DNA from 2 places in the Bradyrhizobium sp. HKCCYLS3013 genome. Region 2 is predicted to be linked to the other one. Evidence: riboswitches for the same ligand, from Rfam matches in the RefSeq annotation. Region 2 holds a riboswitch; the other holds the start of a gene.
What was found. A riboswitch is a leader RNA that binds a small molecule or an ion and turns the genes downstream of it on or off. The one in region 2 is predicted to bind cobalamin.

Region 1 (4,408 bases), on a different contig from region 2:
GATTCAGCATGAAGGCGCGGATCTTCTGCAGCGCCGGGAAGAACGGCGAGGCCTGATACGGCGACAGGTCGACCTCGTCGGCCTTGGCCCAGATCGGGGTCTTCACCGCGCCCGGCGCGATGACGATGACGTCGATGCCGAACAGCATCAGCTCACGGCGCAGGCTCTCGGACAGCCCTTCGATCGCATGCTTTGAGGTCGAATACGGCGCCAACAGCGGGTTGCCATTGCGCCCGGCCACCGAGCTGACCATCACGATCCGGCCTCGCTCCCCTTTCATGGCGGGATCCGCTCCGAGCAGCGGCGCGAACGCCTGGGTCGCGATCACCGGGCCGATGACGTTGACCTCCATCTGATGGCGGAACTGCGCGATCGGCAGCTCCGTCACCGGCCCCGCGACGGCGATGCCGGCATTGTTGACCAGGCCGGCGAGCGCCTCGCCGGCGAGAGCCGCCCGCACCTCCTGCGCGGCCGCCTTCACCGCCGCCTCGTCGGTCACGTCGAACAGCAGCGGCGTGAAGTTGGCGCCGAGCTCGCTGCGCAGACGGTCTGCATCGGCCTGCTTGCGAACGCTGCCGAACACGCGAAAGCCGCGCGCGAGCAGGTGCTTCGAACAGGCGAACCCGATGCCGGTGGATGCGCCGGTGATGACGACGGATTTCATGGGGACCTCAACGATTTGCGCGGCGATTATCGCACGGGATGCGGCAAGATGCTGGCGCTGATTTTTCGCGTGAGGTCATCACCCGCCGAGCCTGCCCCGGAACAACGGAATACGGCACGCAACGCACGGCGCGTCGGCAAAACGGCCGCGGCAAGAATGGGATTTAAGTTTCAATGCTTGAGAGGATGAGAGCTGACGTGAGATCGAGGGCAGCGACCAAACTGGATGAAGGAAGGTTTGTGACCTTATGAGATCGTTAACCTTTCCGCCTCGCTCGCCTGTCTTCGCCGGGTCTGCAAGGAGGTGATCGCACCTCATTCCATCGATTGTCCGGCGAATCTCCGAAAGGCCGGGCTCCGACCCGTCTTCCCCTCTATGCGTATCGTCTTAATTTTCCGTATCCGTGTTTCCCCGGAGTACTACGCCCTCCGCCCCTAACGCATTGTTATCGCCCGTGCCGAAAACTGCCCCGGCCGAAAGCCTTGCAGCGGATCCCACACGCGTTGCTGTCGCTCCGGCAATCCGGACCAACGAGCGCGATCGTGTCACAGCCAGAACAGCTTCCGCTTTCAGAAAACTCCATCATCACCGAACTCGAAGAGGCCGTCCGCAGCGGCTCCTCGGCGAAGCGCGTCAACACGCTGCGCCAGGTCACCAACCTGTTCCTGCATGACGGCGAACGCCTCAGCGAGGACCAGATCAAGGTGTTCGACAACGTGCTGTGCATGCTGGTCTCGCGGGTCGAGACCCGCGCGCGGGCCGAGCTCAGCAAGCATCTCGCGCCGGTCGACTATGCGCCCGTCGAATTGATCCAGCAGCTCGCCCGCGACGACGAAATCTCGGTGGCCGAGAACGTGCTGATGCACTCGAGCCGGCTCACCGAGCATACGCTGGTGGAGGTCGCGGCGACCAAGGGCCAGGATCACCTGATGGCGATCTCCAGCCGCCCGCATCTGACCGAGGCGGTGACCGACATCATCGTCGACCGCGGCGAGCGCCGGGTCATCCGCAAGCTTGCCAACAACCAGACCGCGCGCTTCTCCGAGACCGGCTATTCCGGGATGATGGCGCATGCCGAGGACGACGACGAATTGTCCGAGATCATCGGGCTGCGCATCGACCTGCCTACCAAGCATCTGCGCGACCTCCTGCGCCGCGCAACCGAAGCCGTGCGCGCCAAGTTGATGGCCTCGGCGCCGCCGGCGTTGCAGCAGGAGATCAAGAAAATCCTCAAGGCGATCGCCGACGTTGCGCGCAGCGACGGCGGCCTGATCGGGCGCGACTTCACGCTGGCCGAAGAGGCCGTCAAGCGCATGAAGGGGCTGAACGAGCTCAACGATGCCGCCATCGCCTTCTTCGCCGAGACTCGCCGCTTCAGCGAGGTGTCAGCCGCGCTCGGCCTGCTCAACAACGTCCCGACCGAGATGATGGCCAAGGTGCTGGAGGGCCCGCGCACCGACATCGTGCTGATCCCCTGCCGTGCCGCCGGGCTGGCCTGGTCGGTGGTGGCGAAGATCCTGACCCACCGGCCGATCAAGCACGCCATCGACAGCGACACGCTGAAGCTCGCGGAACGCGACTATTCCCGCCTGTCCCTCGACACCGCCCAGCGCACCCTGCGGTTCTGGATGGTGCACAACAAGGTCGAGAAGTAAGCGGCGCTCGCAAAAGCGATCCGCGCCGGAATTGATTCGCGCCTCACACCCCGCTGTCGTCCCTGCGAACGACAGCTGTGGGGCGTCGCGGGTGCCGGGTATCTCATGCCGAACGCGGCAGCCGAGAGAGTTCGCCACACGCAATCCACGCCAGCGCGTTATCGCCAGGAGATCACCGGGCGCCGGATTGACTTTGGTGCGCCCGCACTCCTACGGTGACGGCGACGGTGCCCCTCGACCGGGGCTCAATAGGGAATGCGGTGCCGGAGACGTCTCGCAAGGGACGTGACCGAAGGCCGCAGCTGCCCCCGCAACTGTAAGCGGCGAATCTCGCGTCAGAGGCCACTGGGAAATCTCGGTCCCGGGAAGGCGACGTGGAGGTGACGACCCGCGAGCCAGGAGACCTGCCGTCAGCCGTGGTCACACGCGAGGATGCCGGTCGGGGCGTTATTGGCATCGTTTTCAGGCAGGCCTGCAAAGGCGTGCATGAGACCTCGTTCGCGGTGACGTGCCACTGACGTCATGCCGAGGTCACTCGTGTCTCCCGTTCCCCATGCCAGGCGCCGTCGCGCCCTTCTGTCGTCGTTCTACCTCCTCTCGTCGTTCGCGCTGCTCGGTCCCTCCCCCGCAACGGCGCAGCAATCCGCCTCGCCCGATCTGCTGCCGCCGGTCGAGGTCGACCCGCCGCACCGGCCGATCGCTCCGAAACCGGCCATCCCCCGCAGAGCCGGCAACGCCGCGCATCAACAGATGCCGGCGGCAAAGCCGGAATCGCCGGCCAGCCCGCCCGTCGCGGTCAGCCCGGCCGGCATCGTGACGCCGGTCGCCAACGTCGCGAATGCGATCACGGTGGTGACCGACAAGGACATCGCCGCGCAGCAGGCCCGCACGGTGCCGGACATCCTGAGCACCGTCCCCGGATTGAACGTCGTGCAGGCCGGCGGCCCGGGCGGCCAGACCAACGTCTTCATGCGCGGCACCAATGCCAACCACACCAAGCTCATCATCGACGGCATCGACGTCGGCGACGTCACCAACAGCAACGGTGCGTTCGATTTCGCGCATCTGCTCGCCGCCGACATCCAGCAGCTCGAGGTGCTGCGCGGGCCGCAGAGCGGGCTGTACGGCTCCGATGCGATCGGCGGCGTGATCTCGGTGATCACGCGCAAGGGCGACGGCCCGGCGCGGGCGACCGCCTCGGTCGAGACCGGCTCGTTCAAGACCTTCAACCAGTCGGCCGGCGTCAGCGGCTCACAAAACAATGTCAACTACGCGGTCAACGTCGCGCATCTGCACGCCGGCGACGTGCCGGTGACGCCATGGCAACTGCTCCCGGCCGGGCAGAAGGCGATCGGCAACGCCTACGACAACGTGACCGCCTCGTCCAAGCTCGGCGTCGATCTCAACGAGGCCTGGACACTGAATTCGGTTGTCCGCTACACCGACGCCACCCTGCTGTTCACCGGCGACAGCGGCTTTCCCAGCGTTCCCGATGCGATCAGGAGCAAACACACCGTCCACCAGCTGGCAACGCGCCAGGAAGCCGTGTGGTCGCTGCTCGGGGGCCGCATCAGGAACTACTTCGGCGTCAACTACGTGAACAACTGGTCGTCCGATCTGACGGCCGGCAATCCCGTGGCCGCGGTCGCCACGGGGGAGCGCATCAAATATGACTGGCACGCGGTGACCGAACTGGCGCCGCACAACAATCTCGTCGTCGGGCTGGAGCAGCAGACCGAGCGGCTGAAAACAACCGATCTTTCCGCCGAGAACGGCAACAAGGCCGGCTTCGTCGAGCTGCAGACGGAGCTCGCCAAGCGCTGGTTCGTGGTGGCGAGCCTGCGCAACGACGTCAACGACCAGTTCGGCGGCCATGGCACCTACCGCATCGCGCCGGCGGTGATCCTGCCGCTCACCGAGACCAAGCTGAAGGCGAGCTACGGCACCGGCTTCAAGGCGCCGACCCTGAGCCAGCTGCACCAGGATTTTCCGGCCTTCAACTTCTTCGCCAATCCCAACCTGAAGCCGGAGCAGAGCACCGGCTACGACGCCGGCTTCGAACAGCCGCTGTTTTCGGATCGCATCCGCT
Region 2 (4,408 bases):
GCCCTGGAACATGATGGCGCGCGCGCTCATGAGCCTAGTACTCGATGCCTTCCTGCGCCTTCACGCCGGCCGCGAAATGATGCTTCACGAGGTTCATCTCGGTGACGAGATCGGCGGCCTCGATCAGCTCCGGCTTGGCGTTGCGGCCGGTGACGACGACGTGCAGATCGGGACGGCGCCCTGCGAGCGTGGCGACGACGTCGGCGATATCAAGATGATCGTAGCGCAGCGCGATGTTGAGCTCATCGAGAACGAGCAGCCGGATCGACGGATCCGCCATCAGCTCCTTTGCCTTGGCCCAGGCGCGCTCGGCCGCGGCGACGTCGCGCGCGCGATCCTGGGTTTCCCACGTAAAACCTTCGCCGAGCGTGTGCCACGACACCTGGTCGCCGAACGTCTCGATGGCCTTGCGCTCGCCGGTCTCCCACGCGCCCTTGCCGAATTGCACGACGCCAATGCGAAAGCCGCGGCCGATCGCGCGCAGCATCAGGCCCCACGCCGCCGTCGATTTGCCCTTGCCCTTGCCGGTGTGAACGATGAGCAGGCCCTTCTCCACGGTCTTGGAGGCGACCTCGGCATCCTGCACCGCCTTGCGGTTCTCCATCTTCGCCTTGTGGCGGGAATCGTCGGCGCTTTCGGTCACGGGCATGTTCTCCTTGTCACTTCAAAGTCAGCGGCAGTCCTGCCGCCATCAGGATCACGCGATCGGCCACGGCCGCGACGTCCTGGTTCAGTCGACCCTGGGCGTCGCGAAAGGCGCGCGCCAGCGCATTGTCCGGCACGATGCCCAGCCCGACTTCGTTGGACACGGCCACGATGGGGCCATTCGCGCTCCTGAGCGCATCGATCAGCTCGGCACATCTGGCCGGTACGTCCATGTCGGCGAGCATCACATTGCTGAGCCAGAGCGTCAGGCAATCGATCAGCATCGGCGTGCCCGAATCTCCATGTGCCCGGATGAGGCCGGCGAGATCATGTGTCGTTTCCAGCGTCTGCCATCCCTCAATGCGGCGCGCCTTGTGCTGGGCGATCCGGTCGGTCATTTCGGCGTCGAACGCCTGCGCCGTCGCAACATAGGTCCAGGGCGGCGGAAGGGCGGTGACGAGCGCCTCGGCATGGCGGCTCTTGCCCGAGCGCGCGCCGCCGAGCACCAGCGTCAGGCGCGGCAGGACGGGGTGCGGCGGGGCAGGGGCCATGGGGACGATTCCGATTGACGGGCTTTGGCGCGACCCGTATCTAACAGATGACGGTTCTCCGAAAGGAGAGATTTAGGGAACACGGTGCGGGTTCTTGACCCAAGGCCGTGGCTGCCCCCGCAACTGTAATCGGCGAGTGTGAGGCCAAGACACCACTGGGAAACCGGGAAGGTGGCCTGATGCAGCGACCCGAGAGCCAGGAGACCTGCCGTCGACATTGCTGTTGGCCGACCCGTCGCGCGGGGAGTCGCGATGCTGGTTCTGATCCCGCCGGGATGGGCGGGATGCCGTCGGATGCAGCGCATCGTCCGGTCCTCTGGGGAGCCGGCAAGCGACGGAGACGGCCATGAAGTTGACCCGTACCACGACCTTTGCAGCCGCGAGCCTGTTGCTGCTCGCCGCCGATCCCGCCTTCGCGCATCACATGATGGGCGGCAAGCTGCCGCAGACGTTTGCGCAGGGGATGCTGTCCGGCCTCGGCCATCCCATCATCGGAATCGACCATCTGGCGGCGATCGTGGGCGCAGGCATCGTTGCAGCTCTTCTGGGCCGCGGCTTCGCGCCGGTGCTCGCCTTCACCACCGCGATGATCGCGGGCGTCGGCCTGCATGTGGCCAAGGCCAACATCCCCGCTGCCGAGCTGCTGGTCGGCCTGACCACCGCCGTGGTTGGGCTGGTGGTGGTGATGCGTGGGCGTTTCGGCGTGTTGCCGGTTGCCGGCCTGTTCGCCGTGACCGGCCTCGTCCACGGATATGCGCTGGGTGAATCGATCGTCGGCGCCGAGAACTCTCCGCTTGGAGCCTATCTCGCCGGGCTGCTCGTGATCCAGACCGTCATCGCGGCCGGTGCGTTCCTCGGCACCAGGCTGCTGTCGGCGAAGGCCAAGGCGGCTGCGCCGCTGGCGCTGCGGCTCGCGGGCGCTGCCATCGTGCTGGTGGGCGGCGTTGCCGCCGCAACGGCCGCCGGCGTGATCGGCTGATTGATGATCGCATCGGAGACTGGAGAGACGACGCTGTTCGTCTGCGTCACCTGCCGCACGCAGGCGCCTGAAGCTGCGCCGCCGGACGAGCCGCGGGCCGGTGCCCGTTTGCTCGCAGCCATCGAGACGGTGCCGGCCGCGCAGCGCGCCGGCGTCACCGTTGTCGGTGTCGAGTGCCTGTCGAACTGCAATCGTGCGTGCACGGTTGCGGTGACAGCGCCGGGCAAATGGACCTATGTGCTCGGCGCGCTCGATCCGGATCTGCATGCGCGGGATGTGCTGGCATTCGCGCAGCTGCATCAGCGCCATGATGCGGGCCTGCCGGCCTGGCGCGAGCGCCCGGAATACATCCGCAAGAACACCGTCGCGCGCGTGCCTGCGCTGTCGGCGCCACGCTGAAACCGAGAGATCGCATCGCCATGACGAAGTCGTTCGCCAAGACGCCTTGCACCATCGTCACCGGTTTTCTCGGCGCCGGCAAGACGACGCTGGTGCGCAATCTGATCGAGACCGCGAACGGCCGCCGGCTCGCCATCATCGTCAACGAGTTCGGCGACGTCGGCATCGACGGCGACATCCTGAAGGGCTGCGGCGTGCCGGACTGTCCGGAGGATCGCATCGTCGAGCTGTCGAACGGCTGTCTGTGCTGCACCGTCGCCGACGATTTCGTGCCCGCGCTCAGGAGCCTGCTGGATCAGAAGGAGCCGCCGGAGCATATCGTGATCGAGACCTCGGGGCTGGCGCTGCCGAAGCCGCTGGTGCAGGCCTTCAACTGGCCCGAGATCGCGACGCGTGTCACGGTCGACGGCGTCGTGGCGGTCGTCGACGGCCCGGCGGTGGTTGCGGGCCGCTTCGCCGACGATCCGGAAGCGCTCGCGGCGCAGCGCGCCACCGATGCCTCGCTCGATCACGACAACCCGCTGGAGGAGGTCTACGAGGACCAGTTGCTGTGCGCCGATCTCGTCGTGATGAACAAGAGCGATCTGATGAGCGAGGGGCAGCGCAAGGATGTCGCCGCCGAGATCGCCGCCAAGGTGCAGCGCGCGGTCAAGGTGATCGCGACCGAGCATGGCAGGCTGTCGGCGTCGGTGCTGCTCGGGCTCGGCGCCGCAGCGGAGGACGATCTCGCCGCCCGGCCGTCGCATCACGACAACGAGGCCGAGCATGATCACGACGATTTTGAGAGCTTCGTGCTCGACGTCCCGGCGCAGGCCTCGCCCGATGCGCTCGTCGACCGGATCGCGGCCGCCGTCGATGCGCATGATGTCTTGCGGGTGAAAGGGTTCGTGGAAGTTGCCGGCAAGCCGCTGCGCCTCCTGGTGCAGGCCGTGGGCAGCCGCATCCAGCATCAGTTCGAGCGCCCGTGGCGCTCGGGCGAATCGCGGCAGGGGCGGTTGGTGATCATCGGCGAGCGCGGCCTCGATGCCGCCGCCATCCAGAGCCTGATCACAGGGTAGGCGTCACCGATGCACCTGCTGGCGACAACGGGCGGGGATCTCGACGACCTCGAACAGGCCGTGGATCTTGCGCAGTCGCCGGCCGAGATCGTCGTGCTGTCGTTCTCGGACACCGACCTGTCGGCGTTGGCCGAAGCCTGGACCGCGACGTCGACCGAGCTGCCCAGCCTGCGCCTCGCCAGCCTGAAGCGGCTGAAGCATCCGATGTCGGTCGATCTCTATGTCGACCGCGTCGTGCTCGGGGCGCGCGCCGTCGTCGTGCGTTGTCTCGGTGGGCTCGACTATTGGCGCTACGGGCTGGAGCGCATCGCGTCGGTGTGCCGCAGCCGCAACATCCTGTTCGCGGCACTGCCGGGCGACGATCGCGCCGACGACCGGCTCGATGCGCTCTCGACCTTGCCGCACGACGCGACGTCGCGGCTCTATGGCTATCTGCACGAGGGCGGCGTCGGCAATGCGCGCGAGGCGCTGCATTATCTCGCGAGCCTGCTTGGCGGTGACGCGCCGTTTGGCGAGCCGCTCGCGCTCGGCTCCATCGTCGGCTTCGCGCGCGACCGCGGCGCGGTCGGCATCGATGACCTCTGCAGCCACGATGATGCACGGCCGAGCGCGCTGATCGTGTTCTACCGTGCGAGCCTGCTTGCCGCCGATACGGCCGGGATTGCGGAATTGATGCGTTCGATCGAAGCCGAAGGGCTGGCGGCGGTCGCGGTCGCGGTGACCAGCCTGAAGGATCCCAGCATCGGCGATGCGCTGGCGCGACTGGTCCGGCACCG

Region 1: it holds a riboswitch for cobalamin, as region 2 does, so the genes downstream of both, ACQR1F_RS02255 (TonB-dependent receptor domain-containing protein) here and ACQR1F_RS28835 (HupE/UreJ family protein) in region 2, are expected to answer to the same signal.

Annotation. Positions count from the first base shown of each region.
Region 1 covers NZ_JBNPTK010000001.1:495,587-499,994, reverse strand. The annotation lists gene ACQR1F_RS02265 (SDR family oxidoreductase) at 1-664, opposite strand, end outside; gene ACQR1F_RS02260 (DUF2336 domain-containing protein) at 1,207-2,319, shown strand; cobalamin riboswitch at 2,528-2,745, shown strand; gene ACQR1F_RS02255 (TonB-dependent receptor domain-containing protein) at 2,857-4,408, shown strand, end outside.
Region 2 covers NZ_JBNPTK010000022.1:42,242-46,649, reverse strand. The annotation lists gene ACQR1F_RS28850 (cobyric acid synthase) at 1-30, opposite strand, end outside; gene cobO (cob(I)yrinic acid a,c-diamide adenosyltransferase) at 35-643, opposite strand; gene cobU (bifunctional adenosylcobinamide kinase/adenosylcobinamide-phosphate guanylyltransferase) at 660-1,196, opposite strand; cobalamin riboswitch at 1,231-1,423, shown strand; gene ACQR1F_RS28835 (HupE/UreJ family protein) at 1,543-2,175, shown strand; gene ACQR1F_RS28830 (DUF1636 domain-containing protein) at 2,179-2,574, shown strand; gene cobW (cobalamin biosynthesis protein CobW) at 2,595-3,632, shown strand; gene cobN (cobaltochelatase subunit CobN) at 3,642-4,408, shown strand, end outside.